DNA from 3 places in the Pseudomonas asgharzadehiana genome. Region 3 is predicted to be linked to each of the others. Evidence: predicted binding sites of a transcription regulator. Region 3 holds the regulator's gene; each other region holds the start of a gene.

The links. The regulator FliA, encoded in region 3, starts transcription of late flagellar genes. The targets are predictions, from matches to a motif close to CTAAAGTTTNNNNNNNNNNNGCCGNTAA.
Region 1: KSS96_RS21055 (methyl-accepting chemotaxis protein) is a predicted target of FliA. The motif match lies at 2,398-2,425, and genes of this name have one in related genera.
Region 2: flgM (flagellar biosynthesis anti-sigma factor FlgM) is a predicted target of FliA. The motif match lies at 7,105-7,132, and genes of this name have one in related genera.

Annotation. Positions count from the first base shown of each region.
Region 1 covers NZ_CP077079.1:4,658,689-4,668,918, reverse strand. The annotation lists gene KSS96_RS21060 (alpha/beta family hydrolase) at 78-770, shown strand; gene KSS96_RS21055 (methyl-accepting chemotaxis protein) at 803-2,368, opposite strand; gene KSS96_RS21050 (mannose-1-phosphate guanylyltransferase/mannose-6-phosphate isomerase) at 2,820-4,262, shown strand; gene gmd (GDP-mannose 4,6-dehydratase) at 4,706-5,740, shown strand; gene KSS96_RS21040 (GDP-mannose 4,6-dehydratase) at 5,836-6,786, shown strand; gene KSS96_RS21035 (DMT family transporter) at 6,814-7,698, opposite strand; gene KSS96_RS21030 (methyl-accepting chemotaxis protein) at 7,751-9,361, opposite strand; gene aceK (bifunctional isocitrate dehydrogenase kinase/phosphatase) at 9,766-10,230, shown strand, end outside.
Region 2 covers NZ_CP077079.1:4,846,940-4,857,169, forward strand. The annotation lists gene KSS96_RS21880 (hypothetical protein) at 1-90, opposite strand, end outside; gene flgE (flagellar hook protein FlgE) at 238-1,551, opposite strand; gene flgD (flagellar hook assembly protein FlgD) at 1,583-2,308, opposite strand; gene flgC (flagellar basal body rod protein FlgC) at 2,325-2,768, opposite strand; gene flgB (flagellar basal body rod protein FlgB) at 2,772-3,179, opposite strand; gene KSS96_RS21905 (hypothetical protein) at 3,499-4,275, shown strand; gene cheR (protein-glutamate O-methyltransferase CheR) at 4,366-5,193, opposite strand; gene KSS96_RS21915 (chemotaxis protein CheV) at 5,247-6,173, opposite strand; gene flgA (flagellar basal body P-ring formation chaperone FlgA) at 6,264-7,028, shown strand; gene flgM (flagellar biosynthesis anti-sigma factor FlgM) at 7,170-7,484, shown strand; gene KSS96_RS21930 (flagella synthesis protein FlgN) at 7,533-8,003, shown strand; gene KSS96_RS21935 (flagellar brake protein) at 8,100-8,849, shown strand; gene KSS96_RS21940 (MFS transporter) at 8,911-10,230, opposite strand, start outside.
Region 3 covers NZ_CP077079.1:4,519,399-4,529,628, reverse strand. The annotation lists gene flhF (flagellar biosynthesis GTPase FlhF) at 1-714, shown strand, start outside; gene fleN (flagellar synthesis regulator FleN) at 819-1,652, shown strand; gene fliA (RNA polymerase sigma factor FliA) at 1,649-2,389, shown strand; gene KSS96_RS20405 (chemotaxis response regulator CheY) at 2,559-2,933, shown strand; gene KSS96_RS20400 (protein phosphatase CheZ) at 2,952-3,740, shown strand; gene KSS96_RS20395 (chemotaxis protein CheA) at 3,752-5,983, shown strand; gene KSS96_RS20390 (protein-glutamate methylesterase/protein-glutamine glutaminase) at 6,032-7,183, shown strand; gene KSS96_RS20385 (flagellar motor protein) at 7,183-7,923, shown strand; gene motD (flagellar motor protein MotD) at 8,018-8,905, shown strand; gene KSS96_RS20375 (ParA family protein) at 8,956-9,744, shown strand; gene KSS96_RS20370 (CheW domain-containing protein) at 9,747-10,230, shown strand, end outside.

The DNA of each region.
Region 1 (10,230 bases), 140 kb from region 3:
TTCCCCATCCACGGTTCAACCCAAGCAAGTGCGGCACTTGGGCTGGAGTTATAGGCAGACTAAATAGCGAGGCAAGCATGGGCAAAGAGCACAAGGCCAGTATTGACGGGGATCAATGGGCGCAGTGTGCGCGGGAACATGGGTGGTTATGGGATGTCGCATCGGGCCCGGCGGCGGGTACCGCGCCGACGCTGATCCTGGCCCACGGCGCCGGCGCCCCGATGGACTCGTCTTTCATGAGCGACATGGCTGCACGCCTTGCCGGGCATGGCGTGAACGTGTTGCGCTTCGAGTTTCCCTATATGGCCCAGCGTCGGCTGGACGGCGGCAAACGCCCACCGAACCCGGCGCCGAAACTGCTGGGTGCCTGGCGTGAGGTGCATACCGTAGTGCGACGCCATGTCGCTGGGAAACTGGCCATCGGTGGCAAGTCGATGGGTGGGCGCATGGCCAGTTTGTTGGCCGATGAAGTCGGCGCCGATGGCCTGGCGTGCCTGGGGTATCCCTTCTATGCGGTGGGTAAGCCTGAGAAACCACGGGTCGAGCACCTGGCGGGCTTGAAAACACCGACGCTGATTGTGCAGGGCGAGCGCGATGCCTTGGGCAATCGGGCGGCGGTAGAAGGCTATGATTTGTCGCCGAGCATCGAGGTGATGTGGCTGGAGGCGGGGGATCATGACTTGAAGCCGTTGAAGGCTTCCGGGTTTAGCCATGAGCAGCATGTGGAGGCTGCGGCAGTGAGGGTGGCCGGGTTTCTCGGCGCCCTCTAGGGCCCTATCGGGGGCAAGCCCCCGATAGCGGTTTACCGGTTAAACCGCTCCACCAGCGAGTACTGGGTATTAGCGGTATGCGTCAGCTCTTCACTCAACTGCGCCGAGTTCAACGCCTGCTCCGAGGTCTGGTCCGCCAGCAACGCAATGGTGCTGATATTGCGACTGATCTCCTCGGCCACCGAGCTTTGTTCCTCGGTCGCCGCGGCGATTTGGGTTGTCATGTCGGTGATATGCGCCACCGCCTCACTGATGCCCACCAGCGCCTGGTCTGCTTCCATCACCCGCGCCACGCCTTCTTCGGCCTGGCGATGCCCGGCGTCCATGGTCTGTACGGCGGCGGAGGCGGTTTGCTGCAGCTTGGCGATCAGGGCATGGATCTGCCCGGTCGATTCAGCCGTGCGTTGCGCCAGTTGGCGAACCTCGTCAGCCACTACCGCAAAACCACGGCCCATTTCGCCGGCACGTGCCGCTTCGATGGCTGCGTTCAATGCCAGCAAGTTGGTCTGGTCGGCAATGCCTTTGATCACGTCAACCACGCCACCGATCTCATCGCTGTCCTTGGCCAACTGCGTGACGGTCACCCCCGTTTCCCCGACGGCCAGCGACAAGCGCTGAATCGCCTCGCGGGTTTCCCCGGCGATATCGCGACCGCGACCGGTCAGGCGGTTGGCCTCCTGGGTCGCATCGGCGGTGCGCTGCACGTGGCTGGCCACTTCCTGGGTCGTCGCCGCCATCTGGTTGACCGCCGTGGCCACCTGTTCGGTTTCGACGCGCTGGCGTTCCAGGCCGCTGGAGCTGTTGTGCGCCAGGGTGTTGGACTGCGCGGCTTGGTCGTTGAGGTGTTCGGCGGTGTCCTGCAAGCGCGTAAGACAGGTCTTCAGACGTGCCTCCTGGCTGAGGATCGACATCTCCAGGCGCGCCTGGGCGCCGCGGCTGTCGGTGTACATCTGCGCGATCAGCGGGTCGGACGTGGTTTGCTCGGCCAGGCGCAACAGGCGCTTGAGCCCGCGCTGCTGCCAGCTCAGGCCCAGCAGGCCCAACGGTACCGACAAGCCCGCCGCCAGGGCAAAGCCCCAGTGGGAATTGAGCGACGCGCCGATCATGAAACTTAACTGGCTGATCAGGATAAATGGCACCCAGTCCTGCAACACCGGCAGCCACTTGTCCCGCTGGGGAACGGCCGACTTGCCCTGGTTGATGCGTTGGTAGAGCGCTTCGGCCCGGCGGATCTGCTCGGTGGTGGGCTTGATGCGTACCGATTCGTAGCCGACCACCTGATTGCCTTCGAAGACCGGCGTCACATAGGCGTTAACCCAGTAATGATCGCCCGTCTTGCAGCGGTTCTTGACAATGCCCATCCATGGCAAGCCTTGTTTGAGCGTTGACCACATATGCCCGAACACTGCAGCCGGCACATCCGGGTGACGTACCAGGTTGTGCGGCGCACGCAGCAGTTCTTCACGGGAGAACCCACTGATCTCGACGAACGCGTCGTTGCAGTAAGTGATCACGCCTTTGGCATCTGTGGTGGAGATCAACCGTTGCTGAGCGGGGAAGGTACGTTCGCGCTGGGTAACGGGTTGGTTATTACGCATGGTTTTTTTATCCGCAAGGCTTTGAAGGGTTGTCGGCCGTGATCTGTGATTGTTGAGTGGATTTTCCGATAAGCAGTGTAGACACAGTCCCGGCGCAAGGGCGCGAGCATTCATGTGGCGTACACCGATGGGCTGCAGAGCGTGGGGTGTTTTTGCGGGCGTTCGGTTGTTTGAGGCGCAAAATCGACACGTCCCTTGGCAGGCTTTTTTCCTGGGCCATAAAAAATAGTTTTTGTCTGTCGGATGACGGGTCTTTTCCTAGACATAAATGACCATTTAAATAAGAATGTTCGGGGTAATTTGTAAGAGAAACGCCATAACCTCCTCCAAACGCTCCGGCGATTTGATTTTTTAGCTCAAAGACTCTAGTCGCTTTGCTTTCGAGTCTGTTCGTCGCGAGGAGGCGAGGGCGACGGCCGAAATAAAATGACATTGCGTAAAGGAGTACAGTGTGGCACTCGTTCCAGTCATTATTTGCGGCGGTGCGGGTAGCCGTCTGTGGCCTGTTTCCCGTTCAGCGCATCCCAAACCGTTTATTGAATTGCCAGATGGTGGCAATTTAATTCGGAAGACTTATGCTCGTGCCTTGGCTTTGGAGTCGGTCAGCGAAGTATTGACCATCACCAATCGTGATCTTTATTTCAAGACGCTCGATGAGTACGGCGCGCAGGCTCCGGAATTCACCAATTTAAGTTTCGTTCTGGAGCCATTCGGACGTAATACGGCTGCCGCAGTCGCACTCGCGGCCCAGGAAGTTGCACGAACTCATGGGCAAGATGCCATCATGTTAGTGCTGCCTGCCGATCACTTAATAGATAATCACGCTGCATTTGCCCAGGCCGTTTGCTCTGCTTCGGAACTGGCAAAAGACGGCTGGCTGGTGACGTTCGGTGTAAAACCGGAGTTTGCGGAAACCGGTTACGGCTATATCCAAAAAGATAATGACGGCCCCCTTGGTAATGGGTTCAAGGTCAAACGTTTCGTCGAGAAACCGGACCTGGAAACGGCTCAAGGGTATGTGGCGTCGGGCGATTATTTTTGGAACTCCGGCATGTTCTGCTTCCGCGCGGGTACGCTGATCCAAGAAATGCAACTGTGCGCGCCGGATGTATCCAGCGCCGTGGACGCGTGCCTCGCAGGTTCCGGCACGATGACGGGTCACAGCCACCGCAGCCTGCACTTGGAGCCGGGCAGCTTTGCCAGGGTGCCGGACATCTCCATCGACTTCGCACTGATGGAGCGCTCAAGCAAAGTGGCGACGGTGCCTTGTGACATCGGTTGGAGCGATATCGGTTCGTGGAACGCCATGAGTGAACTGTCCCCGGCGGATGAGCACGGCAATCGCATTGACGGCGAGGCTATTTGTCATAACTCCAACAACAACTATGTGCGCAGCCATCGCCGACTGGCGGCTTTGGTCGGCGTTCAAGACCTGATCATTGTCGACACGACCGATGCCCTGCTGGTTGCACACAAAGATCACGCGCAAGACATCAAGGCTATCACTGCTCAGTTGAAGAAAAATGGGCATCAGTCCCATCTGGACCACACCACCGTGCGCCGTCCGTGGGGGGCCTACACCACCTTGGAAGACGGGCAGCGGTTCAAGATCAAGCGCATTGTCGTCAAGCCCCAAGGTTCGTTGTCGCTGCAGATGCACCATCACCGCAGCGAGCACTGGATTGTGGTCAGCGGTATGGCACGCGTGGTCAATAATGACCGCGAATTTCTACTCAATACCAATGAATCAACCTTCATTCCTGCCGGGCACACCCATCGGCTGGAGAATCCGGGGGTCATTGACTTGGTATTGATCGAAGTGCAGAGCGGTGATTACTTGGGTGAAGACGATATCGTGCGGTTCGAGGATATTTACGGTCGGGCCGGCATCTGAGTCATGCGCCGTTGGAAACACGTTTGAGGGCTCGCGGTTTGCCCGGCATCGCTTGGGTTGGGGTAGAGGATTATTCACCCATTGGCGCAGGTTGCGATTTAAGTGCTGATGTTGCCCAGCGTGCCGCCTGCGAAGTTGCAGGGTATTGAAGTAAATGCACTGTCGGGATTGTTTGCGACGCAGAGATTTTGATGAGGTTCACACCGCCGTATTTACAGTTGAGCCGAATGTAAAGTGAAACTCCATTGCGCATGCCCAAGAGCATTCATGGGGCAATTGTGCCGCTGGTTTTTTGCTGGTGTAACAAGATCAATTTTTGGTAAGCGCGTCGCTTGGGCGTGCTCATGTTTTCGGATAGAACGGGTAATGGACTGTACTCTTCATTACGATCTGAGTAGGTCAGCCTCGTTCGTTATAGGATTTATTTTCGAAGGGGATTTTTCATGAAAAAAGCAATTATCACCGGTGTTACTGGCCAAGACGGTGCGTACCTTGCTCAGCTCTTGCTGGAAAAAGGCTACACCGTATATGGCACCTATCGCCGTACCAGTTCGGTCAATTTCTGGCGGATGGATGAGCTAGGTGTCACCCAGCACCCAAACCTGCACCTGGTCGAATACGATCTGACGGATCTGTCCTCCAGCATTCGTCTGCTGCAGACCACGCAGGCCACTGAAGTCTACAACCTGGCTGCCCAGAGCTTCGTCGGTGTGTCCTTCGACCAGCCGGTGACCACCGGTGAAATCACGGGCTTAGGCGCGGTCAATTTGCTGGAAGCCATCCGCATCGTTAACCCGAAGGTGCGCTTCTACCAGGCCTCTACTTCGGAAATGTTCGGCAAGGTTCAAGCGATTCCACAGGTCGAATCCACGCCCTTTTATCCGCGCAGCCCATACGGCGTTGCCAAGTTGTACGCGCACTGGATGACCATCAACTACCGCGAGTCCTACGGGATATTCGGGACCAGCGGTATCTTGTTCAATCACGAGTCGCCACTGCGCGGCCGTGAGTTTGTTACCCGTAAGATCACTGACTCCGTCGCCAAGATCACCCAAGGCAAACTGAGCGTCCTGGAGCTGGGCAACATGGACGCCAAGCGCGATTGGGGTTTTGCCAAAGAGTACGTGGAAGGTATGTGGCGCATGCTGCAAGTCGATGAGCCAGACACCTTCGTGCTGGCGACCAATCGCACTGAAACAGTACGTGACTTTGTATCGCTGGCATTCAAAGCGGTTGAGATCGACCTGGAATGGAAAGACAAGGGTGACCAGGAGCACGCGATTGACGCACGCACCGGCAATACCGTGGTGCGGGTCAACCCGAAGTTCTACCGACCTACCGAGGTGGAGTTGTTGATCGGCGATCCAGCAAAAGCCAAGGCGGTCCTGGGTTGGGAACCAAAAACCAGCCTGGAGGAACTGTGCCGGATGATGGTTCAAGAAGACTTGCGTCGTAACGAACAAGGCTTTTCGTTCTAAGGCCAGAAGGGCGCAGTCACTTGCGTTGCAGTGGGCGGGTTCTATTTGAACCCGTTCGGTCCTACTTATGTTGTTCAGGCCAAAGGTGAATAGCGGTGAAACATGTTCTGGTGACTGGAGCCAACGGCTTTGTCGGTAAAGTCCTGCTCGGGCAACTATTGGCGGCAGGCTATCGAGTAAGTTGTGCTTGCACTACGCCCAACCCGTCACCTCGTGAAGGCGTGGAGCAGGCCATACTGGATATCCGTGATCCAAGTGCCTGTGCGGCGACGCTTGAACGGTTAAAGCCAACCCATATTATTCACCTGGCGGCCATTTCCCACGTGCCAACCAGTTTTCAAGACCCTCTGCTGACTTGGAATACCAATGTCATGGGCAGCCTGAATCTGCTGGAAGCCGTGAAACAGAAGGCCCCGGATGCCTTTGTTGTGTTCGCCAGTTCCTCTGAAGTGTATGGCGAGGCGTTCAAGGCTGGCGTAGCGCTGGACGAAAGCAGCCCGTGCTTGCCGATGAACCCTTATGCGGCCAGTAAATTGGCTGCGGAGTTGGCACTCGAGCAGTATTTCAAGCAGGGTGTGCGAGGCGTGATTGCGCGCCCTTTCAACCATATTGGCAGCGGCCAGTCTCCTGACTTCGTGACGGCATCGTTTGCCCGACAGATCGCACGCATCGAAAGCGCAGAACAAGCGCCGGTCATGCAAGTCGGCAATCTGGAGGCATGCCGCGATTTCCTCGATGTGCAGGATGTGTGTGCCGCTTACGTGCAGTTGCTCAAGCTGAGCGATCGTCACGATTATCCCCGTTTGTTCAATATCGCATCGGGGCAGTCGCGCAAAATTCGCGACATTCTTGACGAGATGATCAGCCAAAGTACCGTGGCTATTTCTGTTGAGCTTGACCCTCAACGCTTGCGGCCGTCCGATATCCCGGTCGCGGTGGGTAACTGTGACCGCATCCGCAACGTGCTCGGCTGGCAGCCAACTATCCCGCTGGAAGACACCCTGGCTTCGTTGTTGGCTGACTGGCGGTCGCGCACAGACGCATAAAACGTGTCCTCACCGAGCAACTCGCGCCTACGATTTTTGCGGGCGCAACACCAACCCCAACGCCCCCCCAATCAACACCCCTCCATACACGTGCGCCATCGACAACGGCTCCCCCAACAGCAAAGCCCCCCACAACACCCCAAACGGTGGGATCAAAAACGTCGTGGTCATCGATTTCACCGGTCCGATGGATGTCAGCAGCCGGAAGTACAAAACATACGCGAACGCTGTACACACCAAGCCCAACCCCAGCAGCGACATCCACACCTGCCACCCACCCCAGCTCGCGGGCGGATGGCTGATGGCGCTGTAGGCAAACAACGGCAGCAGGAACAACGTGGCGCCGAGCATGCTGCCCAACGCCGACAGGCGGCTGTCCAAGCCGCCGCGTTGGTCCAACCAGCGCCGCGCCAGGAACCCGGCAAAGCCATAACAGGTGGTGGCCAGCAGGCAGGCCAGCGCGCCTATCAATAATTCCAGGTCAAACGCCACTGGCCCCGCGCGGGTCAGTACGCCCACGCCGAACAAGCCCAGGCACACGCCGGCGAGTTTCGAGGGGGTGAGGCGCTCGCTGAAGAACAGCCCGCCGATCAGTACGCCCATCAGTGGCGTGGTCGCGTTGAAAATCGCCGAATAGCCCGCCGGCAGCACTTGGGCCGCCAGCGAATACAGGGTTGCGGGGATGCCGGAGTTGATCACGCCCAGCAGCAGCACGGTCTTGAACTTGCCCTGGAAGTCCCAGCTCACCCGCATCACTGTCAACATCACCAGCAGCCCGGCGGCGGCAATCGATACGCGGAAAAACGCGGTGGGCACGGTGCCGATTTCCGGCGCAATAATGCGCATGAACAGGAAGCTCGCGCCCCAGATGGCAGCCAGCCCCAGCAGGTAGAGGGTGTCGACAGGTCTCACGCAACGCTCCTACATCAATCAGGCGGCGAGTGTTGCACGCCGCTTTCATTGATTACAGAACAAACCGCGTCACCAGCCCATTCAGGTCCACCGCCAGGCGCGACAGTTCCTGGCTGGCGGCGCAGGTTTGGGTGGCGCCGGCGGCGGTCTGGGTGGACAGGTCGCGAATATTCACCAGGCTGCGGTCCACCTCCCGCGCCACCAGTGCTTGTTGCTCGGCGGCGCTGGCGATCACCAGGTTGCGCTGGCTGATCTGCGAGATGGCGGCGGTGATTTTCTCCAGGGCGCTGCCGGCGCTGTTGGCCCGTTGCAGGGTTTGGCCGGCGTGTTCGGCGCTGCTGTTGAGGGCCTCGACGGTGTTCTGGGTACCTTGCTGGATGCTGGTGATCATCTGCTCGATTTCCTGGGTGGAGTCCTGGGTGCGCTGGGCGAGCGAGCGCACCTCATCGGCGACTACCGCAAACCCGCGCCCGGCTTCACCGGCGCGCGCGGCTTCAATGGCGGCGTTGAGCGCCAGCAGGTTGGTTTGCCCGGCAATGCCACGGATCACCTCCAGCACCTTGCTGATGTCCTGCGCCTGTACGGCCAGGCCTTCGGCCTTGTTCGAGGCGCCGAGCACTTCCTCCACCAGGTTCTGGATCGAACTGATGGTTTCGCTGATCTGGTAGTGGCCGTGCTTGCTGTCTTCGTCCGAGGCCTGGGACGCTTCGGCGCTGGACACCGCGTTACCCGCCACTTCGTCCACCGCTGCGCTCATCTGGTTGACGGCGGTGGCGGCCTGTTCGATTTCATCGTTCTGTGCCTGCAGGCCACGGGTGCTCTGGTCCATCACCGAACTCATTTCCTCGGCCGCCGAGGCCAGTTGCTGGGCCGACTCGCTGATGCCTCGGATGGTGCTCTGCAACTGCGCCTGCATGCTGGCCAGCGCGCTGAGCAGTTGGGCCGGTTCATCGGTGCCACTGACCTTGATCGGCTGGCTCAAGTCGCCGTTGGCGATGGTGCGTGCCACGCTCAGGGCCTGGGCGATTGGGTGGGTGATGCTGCGAGTCAACAACCAGGCCATCAGCAAGGTGGCGATCAGCGCACCCACGATAATCAGGCTGACCACCCACTGCGCGCTCGAATACATCTGTGCCGCCGAATCGGCGGCGGCCTCGACGCCGTTCTGGTTGAACACGATCAGGTTTTCCAGGCTCTGGCTGAGGACCGCACCCTGGGGGGCGAGGCGACTGACGAGCAGGTCGAGGGCGTCCTGCTGCTGATCCTTGTCCACCAGCGCGATCATTTGGCTAGCGATGGCGAGGTAGGTCGCCACATTGGTTCTCAGGGTTTTGAGCAACTCGCGTTCTTCGTCGTTGCTCAGCAAGGTTTCATGCCGGTCGAGCAAGGCTTGCAGCTCGCTGCCGGTGCGGGTGATCAGGCCTCGGCTGGTGTCACGCACCCGCGATTCGTCGGTGCTCACCATGCGCAGGGACTCCAGGCGGACCGTGGCGATCAAGGCGGCGCTGTCGTGGATGTTCTCGATGCTCGGCATCCAATTCTGTTCAATGACCAGCGCACTTTCGCGCAGCTTGACCATCTGGCCCAGCCCAAACAGCCCCACGATCACCAGCAAAGCGGCCAAAACCCCAAAACTCAGGCTGGCGCGCAGCCCGATCCGCATATTCCTCAACGACATCTCAATGCTCCTTGTGCGATTAAAACCTGCTCCCGTAGCGGTCTTTTGACCTTGTCAGGGCGGGAGAGGGCGCGCTGTATATCAAAGTGCCATCAAGCTAGTAATCGGGGTTTCCCTTACTTGGATCCAAAATCATGGCGCATTGCCAGGTTCAAGACCGTTGGCGCTTTTCCAGGGCGGGGTGGCAAGCCACGCGTTTGCGGGGCTAGAGGCGCGGCGGCGGGTGACGTGTGCGCACGTTTATTGACCGATTGGTCGACTTATAAAAAATCAAAATAAATGCATGAAGTGAACGAAGCTGTACAACGCGGCGTAAAAAATCGTCCTTCTCCTGCTCTCCTACACTGGCTAAGCTCAGGGCTTCCAGATGCCCGTTCGAGGTTTCCCGCATGCCGCAGTCCGCCCCCGCCATCGCCCGAATGATCCTCGATGGCTTCGATGATTACCGCGAGCACTTCCGCCAGATCACCGACGGCGCCCGCGAGCGATTCGAAAAGGCCCAGTGGCAACAGGGCCAGGCGGCGTCGGCGGCGCGCATCAACCTGTATGAGGACAAAGTTCTTGAGGTGACCACACGCCTGCGCGCCAGCTTCGATGCCGCGCTGTTGCTGAAGATTGACCTGTGGCCCCTGGTTAAAAGCGCCTACATCGGCCTGATCGACCTGCGCTTCGACGATGAACTGTCGGAGACCTGGTACAACTCGATCTTTTGCGGCCTGTTCAGCCACGACCTGATCAGCGACGGCTGCATGTTCATTCACACCACACGGCCAAGCCTGCGCCGGGCACGCGCGGCGCAAACTCGCACGTACGCACCGGCCGGCAACATTGCGCCGGTGCTGGCGCAAATTTTC
Region 2 (10,230 bases), 330 kb from region 3:
CGCGCCTTTGCCGCTCAAATAGAACTGTGCCGCTCCCGCGTCAAAATGCACGCCGGCCTCGCTGCGACCCATCCCCCACTGATTTCCCATTGTTATTCCCCACCCAAGGTCACAAGCTCGATAGCTTCCGGCTTCATGGGTGGCATTCAGGGCGTAGGACGTTCCAGACGACGTTTGTCAGGGCAAAAAAAACCCCTCGATCGAGGGGTTTTCAGTCAAGCGCATTACGCCATGGCATCAAGTCATCTGAATGATGGTCTGCATGATGGTGCTCTGGGTGGAGATAGTCTTGGCGTTGGCCTGGTAGTTGCTCTGGGCCTTGATCAGGTCCACCAGCTCGTTGGTCAGGTTGACGTTGGAGTTCTCCAGGGAGTTGGCCACGATCGAACCCAAGGTACCGGATTGCGGGGTGTCGTAACCCGGCTGGCCCGAAGCGAACGTCTCTCTCCAAGTGGTGCTGCCGGCTGGCTGCAGGCCCTGCTCGTTGTTGAAGCTGGCCAGGGAGATCTGGCCGATGGCCTTGCTCTGCTGGTTGCTGAACGTGGCGAACAACACGCCGCTGCCGTCGATTTTCAGGCCGGTGATCTGGCCGGTGGCATAGCCGTCGGTGATCGGTGGGTTGCGGTAGGTGGCCGAGTTGTACTGGGTGATGTTCGCCATGTTGATGGCGATGCCGTCAGGGTTGGCATCCGCGCCGTTGGCTTTCCAGACGCCATTGGTCACGGTACCTGGCACCCAACCGGTCAAGGTCAGCGTCGTGCTGGACGCGCCGGCGGTGACGATGCTGGTGAGCTTGCCATAGCCGTCAAAGGTCAGGGTCGAAGGCACAGGCGGAGTGGGTGGCGTACCGCCCGTTGGTGACGAACCGTTAGGGTTGCGCCCATCAATCAGCGTATAGGCGTTCCACTTGTTGCCGTCGGTTTTCACCAGGTATTGCACCATCGGGTGCGCATTGCCTTGGGCGTCGTACAAGGTGGTGCTGTATTGGGTGGTGAAAGTACTGGTATCCGTCGGGTCGAATGGCTTGAGCGTCTGGTTGATCACCGGCTCCGAGGAGTTCAGGTTACTGGTGGAATCCACCTTGGTGGACGCCTTCGGCGGCAGGTTCGACAGGTTCAGTTGCAGGTCGGTCAGGCCACCCTTGATGATTTTGCCGTCATCGTCCGCCGCATAGCCTTGCAAACGCGAGGTACCGGTGTTGTTGGTGATATAGCCGTCTTTGTCGGCACGGAAGGCACCGCTGCGAGTGTACTCCAGCGAACCGTCGCTGCCCTTCTGCACGAAGAAGCCACCACCCTGGATCGCCATGTCCAGGATACCGCCGCTGCCGTTGACGTCACCCTGGGTGAATTGCTGGGACACCGCCGCCAGGTTCACGCCGTTGCCGATGCTGTTCTGGCCGGTACCCAGTTTGGACGCGGCATAGATGTCGGAGAATTCCGCACGGGACGACTTGAAGCCGGTGGTCGCGACGTTGGCGATGTTGTTGCCGGTCACGTCCAGTTGTTTATTGGCCGCATAGAGGCCGCTAAGGCCGATGTTAAAAGACATGTTTCTCTCCCTCTGCCGTATCTAGCCGGCTCTATGTACCAATAGTCTGAATTTGCGACAGCTTCACGCTGCCCATGCCACCTGCAAGGTTCAGCAGCATTTCGCCGCCGGTCTTGCTCAACGTCACGCTGGTCACGGTTGCCGGCAGCGATGTTGCCAGGGCCACTGCGTCGCCCTTGTCATTCTTGGTCGTGGCCGCAAAGGTGTAGGTGCCGGCTGGGGCGACCTCGCCGTTGCCGTTCTTGCCATCCCAGATAAAGTCCGACGTACCGGCACTCTGGGCGCCCAAATCGAGGGTGCGCACCAGGTTGCCGTCTTTGTCGGTGATCTTGACGGTGACGTTACCCGTCGCCGCGGTCACGGCCACCGAGCCGGTCATGCTCTTGCTGGTATCCACCAGGGCCTTGTCGGTCTGGGTGATGATCGAACGCCCGACCAGCGAAGAAGCCTGCAGCGCTTGCGAGGAGCTGAAGTTGCTGGAGATGTTATTCACCGAGTCGTTCAGGGTGTTGATGCCTTCGAGGCTGCTGAACTGCGCCAGCTGGGCCACGAATGCACCGTTGTCCTGGGGTGACAGCGGGTTCTGGTTTTTCAGTTGGGTCACCAGCAGTTGCAGGAACGCGTCCTTGCCCAGCGACTGGTTGCCCGTCGCGGTCTTGGAAGCATCACCCAGGCTGCTGTTGTCCGTTGCAGTCTTGACCTTGGAATTGAACAGGTCCTGGACTGCCGTGTTGTTAGACGTATCAACGATGGCCATTATTTGGCGCCCCTTATCACTGACCCAGGGTCAGGACCTTTTGCATCATGGTTTTGGCGGTGTTCATCATTTCCGCGTTGGTCTGGAACGAGCGGCTGGCGGAGATCATGTCGGCCATCTCCTCGACCACGTTGACGTTCGGGTAATACACGTAGCCTTTTTCGTTCGCTGCCGGGTGGTTAGGCTCGTAGCGCGCTTCGAGGTTGCTCTGGTCTTCGACCACACCGAGTACCTGCACGCCTTTGCCGGCGGCGTCCTGTTCCTGGAACAACGAATCGCTGCCACCGTTCTGGCCGGCCTGGAACATGGTGGCGAACACCGGGTGCCGGGCGCGATAGGTTTGGTCAATGCTCGAAGACACAGTCTCGGCGTTGGCGATGTTACTGGCGACGGTGTTGAGGCGCGTGGTCTGGGCGCTCATGCCACTGCCGGCAATATTGAAAACACTGGACAGGGACATGGCTTACTCTCCACGCAGGGCTGACATCAGCCCTTTGAATTTGCTGTTGAGCAGGGTAAAGCTGGCCTGAAAGTTCACCGAGTTCTCGGCATAAGCCGATTGCTCCAGTTGGGCGTCGACGGTGTTCTGGTCGATCGATGGCTGCATCGGCGTGCGATACAGCAACGACTCGTCACCACTGCTCAGGCCTTGCGCTTCGATATGACGGTTGTTGGTCATGTTCAAGGCGAAGGTGCCGTTCTTGGTCTTGTCCTGCTGTGCAGCGAGCACAGCGGAGAAGTCCAGGTCCCGAGCCTTGTAGTTCGGGGTGTCGGCGTTGGCAATGTTGTTGGCCAGGACTTCGGCACGCTGGGCGCGGAAGCCCAGGGCTTGTTCGTGGATACCGAGCGCTTTATCGAAGCTGATGCTCATGGCGGAAACCTTTAGGCTGACCTGCTGTTCGTTAACAGGACTATAGCAAGGTGCATGCCAACCTGAGCAGAGCCCGAATTTCAAGGGCTTGCGGCAATGTTGCCGGCGGTGATGCCAGAAAAGCGGCAAGCGATTTCCGCGTAGCGCCAGTAAAGCGGCAATCGGGCTTGCCGCTTGCGAGTGGAGGGCTATAAACGGTGTGCGCAGGGGGCCGGGGTATTTAACCGTTTGTCCGTACTGTTATTTATGACAATTGCGACACGCGTAGGCTTTGATGCTTTATCAACCGACCCCCTTAAGCACAACGCAGAGGCTCGACATGTTGATAATCCCGGCCCCCAGGTTTGTCGAACAGGATTCGACACAGCCGATCCCGAATCTTGACCCTGCCCGACTGAGCGGCGACGTCGCCATACTGAGGTTGGATTTTCCTATGCAGCCAGCCGATTATTTCTATTTGAGCCTCAACAGCACCGTTCTTGGTGGCACGCACAATCAAAGCTTTAATATTGCCCACAGCACCGCTTCGCTGCGGATTCTGATTCCCACGAACATTGTCATCGCCAGTGCGGGCACCGAAGTCCAGTTGCGGGCCCGCATCCTGCGTGGAGGGCTGTATTCCACTGCAGGGGAGGCGAGAATAAACATCGGTCGCCTGCCCATTGTGGTGCCACCAGACCAGTCATGGGACTTCAGCGACGGCACCTTTCAAGGCTGGGTAGCACAAGGCGTCTATGTGTCGCGGCTAAGCGTGATCGGTAGCCGCGTGGTCGTTAACCAGTTCAACAATCAGGCCACCAGCTCCCACATCATCACCCGTGCAGTTCCGGTAACGGCAGGACGCACCTATAACTGCAGCTTCGAGGTGACGGGAAGTACAGCCGTCAGCGACGGGTCGACCCTGCACATGACGATAAACGGCAGCCGGATCGGGCCTGACGTCACCACTATTACTGATGCCCGACGCCAAATCGGAACAGGAACATTTACCGCCGCCACGACGGGAACCGTGCGACTCGGCATCTTCAACGCAACAGTGCCCAGCGGGCAACATGGCCTGTCCCTGGGGCCCCTCCAAATGAGCACCACGCCCTGAGCGCTGTTGATGAGGACCGGCAGCGATTTTGCGCGAATAAAAAACGGGAGACTTTGCAAAGGTCTCCCGTTTTTGTTTTTAAAGCGTCGGTTATTTGGCCTGGTAAATGATGCCGGGGCTGCACTGCACCATCTGGAAGTGATCCGGCAGGCCGTTCAGCGCTTCGGAAGCACCCAGGAACAGGTAGCCGCCACGCTTGAGCGTGCCATGGATGCGCAACAGGATGTCTTTCTTCACCTCGGCCGAGAAGTAGATCAGCACGTTGCGGCAAAACACCATGTCGAACTTGCCCAGGCTGGCGTAGCTGTCGAGCAGGTTGAACGAGCGAAACTCCACGCGGTTTTTGATCGGCGCCTTGATCGCCCAGCGCCCGGCGCCTTTAGGCTCGAAGTAGCGCTGCAACCGGTCTTGGGACAAACCACGGCCCAGGGCCAGGCTGTCGTACTCACCGGTCTTGCAGTTGGTGAGCATGGTGCCGGACAGATCGGTGGCGACAATTTGCGCACCGGCCTTCAATTGCCCGATGTTGGTCCGCTCGAACTCATCGATGGACATCGAGATGGAATACGGCTCCTGCCCCGAAGAACAGGCCGCCGACCAGATGCGCAGACGCTGGCCCGGGCTGGCCTTGATAGCCTCCGGCAGCACCTTGCTCTTGAGCACCTCAAAGGGGTAGGTGTCACGAAACCACAGGGTTTCGTTGGTGGTCATGGCATCGACCACCATCTCTTTGAGCCCACTGCGCGGCTGGCCCTGGATCCGTTGAACCAACTCACCCAGGGACTTGATACCCTGCTGCTCCATTAGTTTGTTAAGACGACTGGATACCAGGTATTGCTTGTTTTCACCGAGCAATATCCCACAGGCTTTTTCCAGGAAGACCCGGAACTGCTCAAAATCCAAATTACCTGTAGACACTGATACCGCCTCTAAAATCGTATGACCGCCAGGGAAAAAGCCCCTGGCTATTATTATTCTGCTGCCTTGATCCGGTCGACCACCCGGGATGCCAGGTCATCAGGACGGAATTTGGCCAGGAAGTCATCGGCACCGACTTTCTTGACCATCGCCTGATTGAATACACCCGACAACGAAGTATGCAGGACGATATGCAATTTTTGCATGCGTGGATCGCTGCGTATTTCGGCCGTGAGAGTGTAGCCATCCATTTCCGGCATCTCGATGTCGGAAATCATCATCAAGAATTCTTCTTCCGGCTTCTTACCCTCATCCACCAGTTTGCGCAGATAGTCCAGCGCCTGGCGGCCGTCGTTGAGCGCCACCACGTCCACGCCGACGGTTTGCAGGCAACGGGTCACCTGCTTACGCGCCACCGAGGAGTCGTCCACTGTGAGCACCCGCAGCGAGACCGCCTTGTGCGCCGTCTCCGCGTCAACCACACCGACCGAAATCGATTCCGAGGTCGGCGCCACTTCGGCGAGGATCTTCTCTACGTCGATGATTTCCACCAACTGGTTATCGACCCGCGTCACCGCCGTGAGGTAGTGGTCGCGGCCGGTGCCCTTGGGTGGCGGATGGATCTCTTCCCAGTTCATGTTGACGATGCGCTCCACCGAGCGCACCAGGAAACCCTGGGTCTTGGTGTTGTATTCGGTAATGATCACGAATGGGCTTTCGCGGTCCTGCAAGCCTGCCGAACCTGTGGCCAGGGCCAGGTCGAGAATCGGAATGGTCGCACCACGAATATTGGCCACGCCACACACCACCGGGCTGGATTTGGGCATGATCGTCAGCTTGGGGCACTGCAGCACTTCCCGTACCTTGAACACATTGATGCCATAGAGTTGCTTGCCATCGAGGCGAAAAAGCAACAACTCCAGGCGATTCTGCCCTACCAGCTGTGTGCGCTGGTTTACTGAATCCATTACACCTGCCATGCCTTTACTCCTACGCTAAAACCTTGGGCTGTACCTACACGGCAGCGCGCACCCAACACTAAACGGCACGAGCCTTGCTATTTATTGGCCATGGACATTAAAACGACAGTTTCCCGACGCCTTCGACTCCCACGTTACCGCAGATTGCTCTGCGCCTCGGTGGCGTTGCTTGCTTTGAGCCTGAACACCACGGCCCGCGCAGAGAACGTCACCTTGCCTGATCTCCTTATCGGCGTCACTCAGGGCTTTCTTGAGTTCACTGTAGAAGATTATCTGGCAACCACACAGACACCGGGGCGTTATGAAATCCAAGTCAACCAATTGGACCCCCGCCTGCGCATGCCGATGTGCGACAAGGAATTGACAGCGACCCTTGAAAGCCCAGCCCAGCCCATCGGCCGCGTGACGGTACGGGTGCGCTGCGACGGAGCCTCGCCTTGGACGGTGTTTGTGCCGGCGCAGGTCAAGTTGTTTCGCGATGTTGTGGTAGTGGCCCGACCACTGAAACGCACCGGCATCATCGGTTTTGAGGACGTCGTATTACGCGAACGCGACATCAGCCTGATCAGCCAGGGCTACCTGACGTCCCTGGATCAGGCCGTCGGCCAACGATTGACCCGACCAGTGGTCACCGATCAGGTGATCACGCTGGTCCACCTGGAACAGGCCGAAGTGATTCGCAAGGGCGACCAAGTGGTAATTTCCGCCAGCAGCGGTACGCTGAATGTAAAAATGCCCGGTGAAGCGTTGTCCAACGGCGGCATGAGTGAACAAATTCGAGTCAAGAATCTCAATTCCAATCGCGTGATCAAAGCGCGGGTCACAGCCCCCGGACAGGTAGAGGTCGCTTTATAGATTACTGGTACAGGACGCTGGGTTTTCCTACACTGTGCACGCGGTTTACCGTGCGGAGATTTATTGTCATTCGCGCCTAAAGTTTGTCCGGGTATGGCCGAAAACATGGCAAGCGTCCAAATACCCAGAGGTTTTTTTATCATGGTCATCGATTTCAGCCGTTTGAATAACACCCCGTCGACGTCAGGCGCTACGCGTACCAGCGCTGCCAAAGAAAGCGTCGAAGCCAAGGCCCAGCCGCTGACAGAACAGGCCAGCGTCAGCCAAAGCGGGGAATCCGTACACCTGAGCAATGAGGCTCAACAGTTGCAGAAGGTCACTGACTCGCTGCGCGATCAACCAGTGGTCAATAAAGCCCGCGTGGCCGAGTTGAAACAGGCAATCGCCGATGGCAGCTATAAAGTCGACAGCAACCGTGTAGCCAGCAAGCTGCTTAATTTCGAAGCCGAGCGCTAGGCAAAGGCCTGCGCAGGGCTTTTGGACGCTTAAACCCCAAGGCCAGCCATGCATCACGACGAAAATTTGCTGCAACTGATCATTGATGATCTAGCGCCGACGCAACAATTGCTCGAGCTGCTCAAAGAAGAATCCCTGGCCCTCTATGGCCGGGATATGCCGCTGCTGGAAGAAATTCTGGCGCGCAAGCAATCGCTGATTGTGCTGCTGGAGCAACACGGCAAAAAACGCAGCCAGATCCTCAGTAGTCTCGGCCTGCCGGCAGACCATGACGGCCTGGCGCAGTTGGCCAGCCACTCCTCGGTTGGCGACCAATTGCTGTCCCAGAGCAAAGAACTCAATCAGTTGCTCGCCCAGTGCCAGGAAGCCAACCGGCTCAACGGTCAGTCGATCCAGCTTCAGCAAGCCACGACCGCCAACCAGTTACGCATACTTCACGGCGGAGAGCCGCCGGCGCTGTATAACGCCCAGGGTTCCACCTCGCGTCTGGTCAAACCAAGCACCCGCAGCCAAGCCTGACATCGGTTTACCGTGCGCCCTATCCAAGGCGCGCCACATGCTGGCAAAATGCCGGTTCTTGCGTGTAGTCGTATTTTGTCTGGAGATGGAAGAACCGTGTTCAACGCCCTTAATGCGGAAGATGCCCCGCAGCCACCCAAGGTGCTCACCACGCCTCTGGAAATCGCCGGCACCTTGCGGATGCTGCAAGACAGCCATGACCCGCTGATCATCACCTTCCACGAACGCAGCCAGCGCTTCCAAAGCTATCTGGTGGACGTCAACCGTGACAGCAACACGCTGGCACTGGACGAAATGATTCCACGCGACGGCGAACGCTACCTTGAGAGCGGCGAGCCCTTCCGCATCGAAGGCTTCCACGATGGCGTTCGCGTTGCCTGGGAAAGCAAGGGCACCCTGGCTATCAGCGCGAAAGACGGCCACCGCATTTACACCGGCAGCCTGCCGGACGAGGTGGTCTACCATCAGCGTCGAAATGCGTTCCGTGCCGCGTTGAAGCTGGCGCAATTGGTCAACATCGAACTGGGTGGCGAAAAACTCAAGGCGCCGGTCAACGGTAAATTGCTGGATATTTCCGCCACCGGCTGCAAGCTGCGTTTTGAAGGCAATATCTCCGAGCGCCTGCAATTGGGCCAGGTCTACGACCGATTTATTGCCGCCCTGCCCTTTGGCAGCATGACCACCTCGGTCGAATTGCGTTACCTGCACTTCGAAGAAAAGATCAATACCACCTTTGCCGGCGTACGCTTCCACAACATGAGTGGGCTGGTACAGCGCCAGGTCGAGCGCTTTGTGTACCAGTTGCAGCGTGAAGCGCGACGGTTCGATAAAGACGACGATTTTTAATACATACAGGTCGTCACAAAAAAACGGGCAGATCCTTTGGGGATCTGCCCGTTTTTTTCGTTCAGGGGCGTGCCCTGCTGAGGTCATGGGGATGCTCGTCCGGGTCCGGATGCTCGGGTGGCGCTTCGCAGCCTGGCTCCTCTATCGGCGGCTGCTCTGGCTCGGTTTCAGGCTCAGGCTCAGGCGCAGTGGTCTGCATCTGCTCCTGGACCACGGCCTCATCCACCCGCGGGTCAAGTGCAGCCACCAGCGGTGAGCTGGACATACTGTCGGGCATCGCCACGTGATGCAGGGGGGCGTCCTCCACCTGGTGCAGGTTGGTGACGGCTTTTGGCCGGATGCGCCACACCAGAATCAACGCACACAGGCTGAAAAACGCGTAAAGCATCTGGCTGCCGAACATCTTCATCACCACACCCGCCAGCAAAGGCCCGATACTGGCGCCGATGCCATATGTCACCAGCAACATGGCTGTCAGCGACACGCGGCGATCACCTTCGACATGGTCATTGGAAAACGCCACGGCCAGCGGGTACAAACAGAACTGCACCAGCGAGCAGAGGAAGCCTGCGACGAACAAAACCTCCAGCGGCACCTGGGTCATGATTGCGAGCGGCAATGCCGCCACCGCCAGGCACAGGGCAAAACAACGAATCAACAGCGCGCGATCATAGCGGTCAGACAACCATCCCAGCGGCCACTGCACCAGCAGTCCGGCAAAAATGCAGCTACCCATGAACAAACCCACTTGCTCGGTGGTGAGCCCCTGCTGGGACGCATACAGCGGTGCCAGGCCATAGAAAGAGCCGACAATCAACCCCGCCCCCAATACCGTGCTCAGCGACTGCGGCACGCGCTTGATAAAGAAACGCGGCTCCATCGGTGCGGGGTGCAGGGGCGCGGGGTGGATGCGTCGGGTCATGGCCACCGGCACAAGGCACAAGGCAAAGCACAGCGCGACCAGCATCAACAACTCCAGGCCGAGTTGAGGATGCATGACCAGAATCAACTGCCCCAACACCAAGCCAAGGTAGGAAGCGATCATATAGCCGCTGAACACCACGCCACGCTGCTTGGCATCCGCCTGCTCGTTGAGCCAGCTTTCGATCACCATGTACTGGCACATCATGCCCAGGCCAACGATCACCCGCAGCACGATCCAGGCCGGCAACCAGTCGACCAAACCATGCCCCAGCACCGCCGCACCGACGATACCGGCACAGGTCGCATACGCGCGAATATGCCCGACCCGGGCGATCAGGCGATGCCCGATCTTGCCGCCCAGCACCAGGCCGAAATAGTTGGCCGCCATCAGCGCACCCACCCACAAGCTGTCGACATGGTCAGCCGCCAGGCGCAAGGCCAGGTAAGTACTGAGCAG
Region 3 (10,230 bases):
CACTTGGCGCGGATGATCACCACGCCACAGATCGAACCCTTGGAAGAGGGCGGAGTGATCGCCATGGTCGGCCCGGCCGGCATGGGCAAGACCACCACGCTGGCCAAGCTTGCCGCCCGTTATGTGCTTAAGTACGGCGCCCAGAATATCGCGCTGGTGAGCATGGACAGCTACCGTATCGGCGCCCAGGAACAGCTCAAGACCCTGGGCCGCATCCTCAATGTGCCGGTTACCCATGTCGACCCCGGTCAATCCCTGGCCAATGCCCTCGACCCGCTGCTGCGCAAGCGCGTGGTGCTGATCGACACCGCCGGCCTGCAAGCCAGCGACCCGGCGTTGCGTATGCAGCTCGAAAGCCTGGCCGGGCGTGGCATCAAGTCAAAAAATTACCTGGTGCTTGCAACCACCAGCCAGAAACAGGTTCTTACCGCTGCGTATCACAGCTACAAACGCTGCGGGCTGGCCGGTTGCATCCTGACTAAACTGGATGAAACCGCCAGCCTGGGTGAAGTGCTGAGCCTGGCTATCAGCCACGAACTGCCGGTGGCTTACCTGACCGATGGGCCGCGGATCCCGGATGATCTGCATCTGCCGCGCCGTCATCAGTTGGTCAGCCGCGCCGTCAGCGTACAAATGCAAGACGAGCCTAGCGAGGAAGCGATGGCCGACATGTTCGCCGATCTCTATCACAACCCGGCAAAACGGGTCGGTTGAGTCAGATGAACACCGTGAAAAGTATCTACATCGATGGTCTGCAAGCGATTCACGCGGCCAAGCCATGTAGCCTGCGTCTAAGCAAGACAAGGTAAAGAAATAAAATGGGCAGCATGCATCCCGTACAGGTGATCGCGGTGACCGGCGGCAAAGGTGGCGTCGGAAAAACTAACGTGTCAGTGAATTTGTCCCTGGCCCTGGCAGAACTTGGCCGTCGCGTCATGCTGCTGGATGCTGACCTGGGACTGGCGAACGTCGACGTTCTGCTGGGGTTGACGCCCAAACACACGCTTGCCGATGTGATCGAGGGGCGCTGTGAGCTGCGCGATGTGCTGCTTCAAGGCCCTGGCGGGATCCGCATCGTGCCGGCCGCCTCCGGCACCCAGAGCATGGTGCACCTGAGCCCGGCGCAGCATGCCGGCCTTATCCAGGCATTCAGCGATATCGGCGACAACCTCGACGTGCTGGTGATCGACACCGCCGCCGGGATCGGCGAATCCGTGGTCAGCTTCGTGCGCGCGGCGCAGGAAGTGTTGCTGGTGGTCTGCGATGAACCCACCTCGATCACCGACGCCTACGCCCTGATCAAATTACTTAACCGTGACTACGGCATGAACCGCTTCCGCGTACTGGCCAACATGGCCCAGAGCCCGCAGGAAGGGCGCAACCTGTTCGCCAAGTTGACCAAGGTCACGGATCGCTTCCTCGATGTCGCCTTACAATACGTCGGTGCAGTTCCCTACGACGAGTGTGTGCGCAAGGCTGTGCAAAAGCAGCGTGCGGTCTACGAAGCGTTCCCTCGTTCCAAATGCGCATTGGCGTTCAAGGCTATTGCCCAAAAGGTCGATACTTGGCCGTTGCCCGCCAACCCACGGGGGCATCTGGAGTTTTTCGTCGAGCGATTGGTACATCAGACGAGCGCAGGACCCGTGCTATGACAGCGAACGGCTATAACGCCTACAAGAAGTCCGCCCGTGACAGTCAGGGCGAGTTGATCGAGCGTTATGCGCCGCTGGTCAAGCGCATCGCCTATCACCTGCTGGCACGCCTGCCCGCCAGCGTCCAGGTAGAAGACCTGATCCAGGCCGGCATGATTGGCCTGCTCGAAGTGTCAACCAAATACGATGCCACCAAAGGCGCGAGTTTCGAGACGTATGCGGGTATCCGTATCCGGGGCGCCATGCTCGATGAAGTGCGCAAGGGTGATTGGGCGCCTCGTTCGGTACACCGCAATACGCGCATGGTCAGTGACGCAATTCGCGCAATTGAAGCAAAAACCGGTCGCGACGCTAAAGATCACGAAGTTGCGGCCGAACTCCAATTGAGTCTCGACGATTATTACGGGATTTTGAACGACACCTTGGGCAGCCGCCTGTTCAGTTTCGACGACCTGTTGCAGGACGGTGAACACGAAGGGCTGCACGAGGACGGCGCGAGTACTCATATGGAGCCGGCGCGAGACCTGGAAGATGAACGCTTTCAGGGTGCGTTGGCGGACGCGATTGCCAATTTGCCTGAGCGTGAGCGACTGGTATTGGCGCTGTACTACGACGAAGAGCTGAACCTCAAGGAAATCGGTGAGGTCCTGGGGGTCAGCGAATCGCGAGTCAGCCAGTTACACAGCCAGTGCGCCGCTCGCTTGCGGGGGCGTTTGGGAGAGTGGCGAGCGCGCTGACAGGCAGTGTGGGGACACTGCAAAGCGATACCGCGAAGGTGATGGATCTTCGCGGGTTCGGCCCGTGGTGCCCCCGGCAGTCCTTTTTGTGTAATGCCTGTTGATTGAAATGACGCGTCCAGGTGCTGGGCGCGTTTAAGACTGCTTGGAGGTCGAATTGGACAAGAACATGAAAATCCTCATCGTTGATGACTTCTCAACGATGCGGCGGATCATAAAAAACCTGTTGCGTGACCTTGGGTTCACAAACACGGTCGAGGCGGATGATGGCCTTACGGCGATTCCGATCCTCAACAGCGGGAGCATCGACTTTCTGGTAACCGACTGGAACATGCCGGGCATGACCGGTATCGACTTGCTGCGTCATGTGCGGGCCGACGAAAAGCTGCGCAGCCTTCCCGTGCTGATGGTCACCGCCGAAGCCAAGCGTGAGCAGATCATCGAAGCTGCCCAGGCGGGTGTTAACGGTTACGTGGTCAAGCCATTCACTGCACTGGCCTTGAAAGAGAAGATCGAAAAAATCTTCGAACGCATCCACGGCTGATGCCATCGCGGGGGAGCTATGGAGCATAACGAAACGTCACAGGGAGACTTTGAGTCGACCCTGAAAAAACATGCTCACCAGTTGGTCGACAGCCTTGAAAAAGGCCAGTTCGGCGACGCGGTGCAGTTGATCCATGAGCTCAACCAGACCCGTGACCGCGGCCTGTATCAGGAAGTGGGCAAGCTCACACGCGAGCTGCACAGTGCGATTGTCAATTTCCAGATTGACCCGCACATGCCCCAGGCCGAAGAAATCTCACAGATCACCGATGCCACCGAACGCCTGTCCTATGTGGTCAGGCTGACTGAGGCGGCGGCCAACCGCACCATGGACCTGGTGGAGAACGCCACGCCCCTGGTCAACGGCATGGCCACTGAAGCCCAGGCCCTGAGCGCCGATTGGGGCCGCTTCATGCGCCGGGAAGTCGGGGCTGAGGAGTTTCGTGAGCTGGCACGTCGGGTTGAAGGCTTCTTGTCGCGCAGCGAGCAGGAAAACCGCACGGTTTCCAGCAACCTCAACGATATTTTGCTGGCCCAGGATTACCAGGACCTCACCGGTCAGGTGATCAAGCGTGTGACCCAGTTGGTCACCGAAGTGGAAAGCAACTTGCTCAAATTGGTGCTTATGGCAGGCCAGGTTGACCGTTTTGCCGGCATTGAACATGACCGCGAAGCGATCCTCTCGGAAAAAGATCCACAAAAACATCTCGCCAAGGGTGAAGGTCCGCAGATTCATGCCGATAAACGTGAAGACGTTGTGTCAGGTCAGGATGACGTAGATGACCTGTTATCCAGTTTAGGCTTCTAAGGAGCACCCACATGAGCTTCGGCGCCGATGAAGAGATCCTTCAGGATTTCCTTGTAGAGGCCGGCGAAATTTTAGAGCAACTGTCCGAGCAACTGGTCGAGCTGGAAAGCCGCCCGGATGATGCGAACCTGCTCAATGCAATTTTTCGCGGTTTTCACACTGTAAAAGGGGGCGCCGGCTTCCTCCAGCTCCATGAGCTGGTGGAGTGCTGCCACATCGCCGAGAACGTGTTCGACATCCTGCGCAAGGGTGAGCGTCACGTTGATTCGGAGTTGATGGACGTGATTCTCGAAGCACTGGATGCGGTCAACGGCATGTTCAGCCAAGTGCGTGAACGTGCCCCGATCACGGCGGCCACGCCGGAACTGTTGGCGGCCCTGGCGCGCTATGCAGAGCCTGCGGACACTTGCGCGCCGGTGGTTGAAGCGGCGCCGGAGCCTGTGGCGGAGCCTGAAGCGGATGTCACGGACACTGAGTTCGAACAACTGCTCAACTCCCTCAGTGCCGTCAAGGCCGAAGCCGAAGCCCCGGCCGCCGAAGCACCGGCAGCGGCGCCGACCAGCGAAGACATTACCGACGCAGAATTCGAATCGCTGCTCGACCAGTTGCATGGCAAAGGCCAGTTCGCCGCTGATGCGGTGGCGCCTGCCGCTGCCGCTCCTGCACCTGCCGCAGCGGGCGGGCCGGTCAGCACCGACATCACCGACGACGAATTCGAAGCGTTGCTCGACCAACTGCACGGCAAAGGCACCTTTGCGGCCGACGCCTTGCCGGCAGTCGCCGCCACCGCCGCTGCGCCTGCCGCCCCTGCGCAGCCTGCCGCTGATGGCCTGATCACGGATAACGAATTCGAAGCCCTGCTTGACGATTTGCACGGCAAGGGCAAGTTCAGCGAGGTTGCACCTGCCGCCGCTACGGCAGCACCGGTTGCCGCCAAAGCGGCTGCACCCGCCAAAGCTGCCGCTCCAGCCGCTCCAGCCGCCAAACCGGCACCTGCCCCAGCGGCGGCGCCGGCTGCGGCCCCAGCGCGTGCCGCCGCCGCGGCGCCGCCTGCGGACAAACCCGCCAGTGAAGCCGAAACCACCGTGCGCGTGGACACCGCGCGGCTGGACGACATCATGAACATGGTCGGCGAGCTGGTGCTGGTACGTAACCGCCTGGTGCGCCTGGGCCTGAGCAGTGGCGATGAAGCCATGCAAAAGGCCGTGTCGAACCTCGACGTGGTGACCGCCGACCTGCAAACCGCCGTGATGAAAACGCGGATGCAGCCGATCAAGAAAGTCTTCGGCCGCTTCCCGCGCCTGGTGCGTGACTTGGCGCGCCAACTGAAGAAAGAGATCAACCTGGAACTGGTGGGTGAAGAAACCGACCTCGACAAAAACCTTGTCGAGGCCCTGGCCGACCCGCTGGTTCACTTGGTGCGCAACGCGGTCGACCACGGCGTCGAAACCCCGGAAGAACGCGAAGCCTCGGGCAAGTCTCGTGGCGGCAAAGTCATCCTGGCGGCGGAGCAGGAAGGCGACCACATCCTGCTGTCGATCACCGATGACGGCAAGGGCATGGACCCGACCATCCTGCGCAATATCGCGGTCAAGCGTGGCGTGATGGACAAGGACGCCGCCGACCGCCTGACCGACACCGAGTGCTACAACCTTATCTTCGCCCCTGGCTTCTCGACCAAGACCGAGATTTCCGATGTGTCGGGCCGTGGCGTCGGCATGGACGTGGTGAAGACCAAGATCAGCCAGCTCAATGGCTCGATCAATATCTACTCGACCAAGGGCCAGGGCTCGAAGATCGTGATCAAGGTGCCGTTGACCCTGGCGATCATGCCGACCCTGATGGTGATGCTGGGCAACCAGGCGTTCGCCTTCCCGCTGGTCAACGTCAACGAGATCTTCCACCTCGACCTGTCGCGCACCAACGTGGTGGACGGCCAGGAAGTGGTGATCGTGCGCGACAAGGCGCTGCCCCTGTTCTACCTCAAGCGCTGGCTGGTTGCATCGGCCGCCCATGAAGAGCAGCACGAAGGTCATGTGGTGATTCTCTCCGTGGGTACCCAGCGTATCGGCTTTGTCGTCGATCAACTGGTGGGCCAGGAAGAAGTGGTCATCAAGCCTTTGGGCAAAATGCTGCAGGGAACCCCGGGCATGTCGGGTGCGACCATCACCGGTGACGGTCGGATCGCGCTGATTCTCGATGTTCCGAGCATGCTCAAGCGTTACGCCGCTCGGCGTATTTGATTCTGGTGGGGCAGGGCGGTCTCGCCCGCCCCACCTAACGGAGTGTTTATGGCAGTCAAGGTCCTGGTGGTGGACGATTCGGGTTTCTTCCGCCGCCGCGTCTCGGAAATTCTTTCCGCCGATCCAAGCATCCAGGTGGTCGGCACGGCCACCAACGGCAAAGAGGCGATTGATCAAGCCATTGCGCTGAAGCCGGACGTGATCACCATGGACTACGAGATGCCGATGATGGATGGCATCACGGCAGTCCGGCACATCATGCAACGCTGCCCCACCCCGGTATTGATGTTCTCCTCGCTGACCCATGAAGGCGCCCGAGTGACCCTCGATGCGCTGGATGCCGGTGCGGTGGACTTTTTGCCGAAGAATTTCGAAGACATCTCGCGCAACCCCGAGAAGGTCAAGCAGATGCTGTGCGAGAAAGTCCACAGCATCTCGCGCAGTAACCGCCGCAGCCTGTTCAGCGCGCCGACACCGACACCGACGCCTGCCCCGGCAGCGGTGGCTCCGCCGGCTGCCTCCAGCCGTGCCTCGTTCGGTCGCCCGGCGCCGGCGCCGCTTGCACGGCCTGCACCGCCACCGGTACGCACGTCGGCCCCGGCCACTGCAACGGCGCATTCGCCGGCACCCAAGCGCAAAGCCTACAAGCTGGTCGCCATCGGCACCTCCACGGGTGGCCCGGTCGCCTTGCAGCGCGTGTTGACCCAGTTGCCGGCCAACTTTCCGGCGCCGATCGTGTTGATCCAGCACATGCCCGCCGCGTTCACCAAAGCCTTTGCCGAACGCCTGGACAAGCTGTGCCGCATCAGTGTCAAGGAAGCCGAGGATGGCGACATTCTGCGCCCTGGCCTGGCGCTGCTGGCCCCCGGCGGCAAGCAGATGATGGTCGACGGCCGTGGCGCGATCAAAATCCTGCCGGGCGATGAGCGCCTCAACTACAAGCCGTGCGTGGACATCACCTTCGGTTCGGCGGCCAAGTCCTACGGTGACAAAGTTCTGGCGGTGGTGCTCACCGGCATGGGCGCCGACGGCCGTGAAGGCGCGCGCCTGCTCAAGCAGGGCGGCAGTGCGATCTGGGCCCAGGACGAAGCCAGCTGTGTGATCTATGGCATGCCCATGGCCATCGTCAAGGCGGACCTGGCCGACGCCGTGTACAGCCTGGACGACATCGGCAAGCATTTGGTGGAGGCCTGCCTCTAATGGATGTGTTGAGCCTGATCGGCATCACCATGGCGTTTGTCGCAATCATTGGCGGCAACTACCTCGAAGGCGGCCACCTGGGCGCCTTGGCCAACGGGCCGGCGGCGCTGATCGTGATTGGCGGCACCGTGGGCGCCGCGTTGCTGCAGTCGCCGATGAGTTCGTTCAAGCGTGCAATGCAGATCGCGATCTGGATCATTTTCCCGCCACGCGTCGACTTGGCCGGTGGCATCGACCGCGTGGTCAACTGGAGCCTCACCGCCCGCAAGGAAGGCCTGCTGGGGCTGGAAGGCGTGGCCGATGCCGAGCCCGACAGCTACGCGCGCAAAGGCTTGCAGTTGCTGGTGGACGGCGCCGAGCCGGAAGCGATCCGCAGCATCCTTGAGGTGGATTTCTACACCCAGGAAAGCCGCGACATCAACGCGGCCAAAGTCTACGAAAGCATGGGCGGTTACGCGCCGACCATCGGCATCATCGGTGCGGTGATGGGCTTGATCCATGTGATGGGCAACCTCGCCGACCCTTCGCAACTGGGCAGCGGGATTGCCGTGGCGTTCGTTGCCACCATCTACGGTGTGGCCAGCGCCAACCTGGTGTTGTTGCCGGTAGCGAGCAAGCTCAAGTCGATTGCCATGCGCCAATCCCGTTACCGCGAAATGCTGCTCGAAGGCATCCTGTCGATTGCCGAGGGCGAGAACCCGCGCTCCATCGAATTGAAGCTCCAGGGCTTCATGGACTGATGGATATGAACAATGACGTGTGGCCAGCGAGCTTGCTCGCTCACCCCTGTGAGCGGGGCGGTTACATAAGTGGTGTACAGAGAGGTGCCTGCCTGTGAGCCGTCGCCGCCGCGAGCCTGAAGAACACGTCAACCACGAGCGCTGGCTGGTGTCCTACGCGGACTTCATCACCTTGCTGTTTGCGTTTTTCGTGGTGATGTATTCCATCTCGTCGATCAACGAAGGCAAGTACAAAGTCATTTCCCAGGCGCTGATCGGCGTGTTCAACGACGCCGACCGCGCGCTCAAGCCGATCCCCATCGGTGAAGAGCGACCCAAGACCGTGACGCCGGCCAAGCCGCTGGTCAACGACAGTGACGAAACAGCCGCCGGCGTGGGGGGCACCAGCGACCCGCTGAAAAGCATCGCCGATGACATCAGTGCCGCGTTCGGCGACTTGATCAGCTCCAACCAGATGACCGTGCGCGGCAACGAGTTGTGGGTAGAGATCGAACTCAACTCCAGCCTGTTGTTCGCCAGCGCCGATGCAATGCCCAGCGACCAGGCGTTCACCATCATCGACAAGGTGGCGGCGATCCTCAAACCGTTTGAGAACCCGGTGCACGTCGAGGGCTTTACCGACAACGTGCCGATCAGCACCGCGCAGTACCCGACCAACTGGGAACTGTCATCGGCGCGTGCCGCGAGCATCGTGCGCATGCTCGCGATGCAGGGCGTAAACCCCGGGCGCCTGGCCTCGGTGGGGTACGGCGAGTTTCAGCCGGTGGCCAATAACGCCACGCTGGAAGGCCGCGCGCGCAACCGGCGGGTGGTGTTGGTGGTCTCGCGAAACCTGGATGTGCGCCGCAGCCTGACCGGGACCGGCACCGCCAATGCAACACCGGACGCGGCCCTGAAGCGCGCTGGCACACAAACTGCACCGGCCCCGGTAAAACCGCTGGTTCGGCAGAGTGCCGTCAATTCTCCGTCACCGGCTCAATAACCTATGCAATGTCTCGGTCGCGCTTGTGCCCACCGGGAGGAACCATCCGAATGAGAGTCTGGGCAGTTGCCAATCAAAAAGGTGGAGTCGGCAAGACCACCACCTCCATCGCCTTAGCCGGCTTGCTGGCCGAAGCGGGCAAGCGCGTGGTCGTGGTTGACCTTGACCCCCACGGCTCGATGACCAGCTACTTCGGCTATGACCCGGATGCGCTGGAGCACAGCTGTTTCGACCTGTTCCTGCACAAGGGCAGTGTGCCTGGCGACTTGCCCGGCCAATTGCTGCTGCCAACCAGCAACGAGAGCATTTCCCTGTTGCCGTCCAGCACCGCGCTGGCCACCCTGGAGCGTCAGTCGCCGGGGCAGAGCGGCCTGGGCCTGGTGATCGCCAAGACCCTGGCGCAACTGTGGCAGGACTTCGACTACGCGATCATCGACAGCCCGCCGTTGCTCGGCGTGCTGATGGTCAATGCCTTGGCGGCGAGCCAGCAACTGGTGATCCCGGTGCAGACCGAACACCTGGCGGTCAAAGGCCTGGAGCGCATGGTCAGCACCTTGGCCATGATCAACCGCTCGCGCAAGCAGCCGCTGCCGTACAGCATCGTCCCCACCTTGTTCGACCGCCGCACCCAGGCCTCCCTCGGTACCTTGCGCGTATTGCGCGACGCCTACCCGCAGAGCATCTGGAACGGCTACATCCCGGTGGACACGCGCCTGCGCGATGCCAGCCGCGCCGGGCTCACGCCTTCGCAGTTCGACGCCAAGAGCCGTGGCGTCATGGCTTACCGTGCGTTGCTCAAGCATCTGCTGTCGCAGCAACTCGTGGCGCAGGTGGCTTGATGATGAACCGCCCCGTTGAACTCAAGACCAAGACCCGGCCGCAACTGGCGCTGGAGTCCTACCTGGACGCCCTGCTGCAAGACGCGACCGCAGAAGAATTACCGGAACCGATCCTGGTGCTGGAACCGGCGGTAGAAGTGCCGCCGTCGGACGCCCTGGATGAGTTCCAGTTGGCTGTATTGGAAGAGCAGGCCCGCGATGCACACGCCGCGCCGCTGACCGTGGCGCCCGAGGCGCCGGTTGTCGTGGAAGCGCTGACGCCGCCGGTGGTGGTCGAGCCGGTGGTGCAAGTGCACCTGCCGCCCAGCATCACACCGCCGCCGGTCACCGGCGACGGTCGTCCGTCGTGGGCCGCCGAGCCGTTCGAGTGCTTGCTGTTCGACGTCGCCGGGTTGACCTTGGCGGTGCCGCTGGTGTGCCTGGGCTCGATCTATTCCCTGGAAGGCCAGGAATTGACGCCGCTGTTCGGGCAACCGGAGTGGTTCC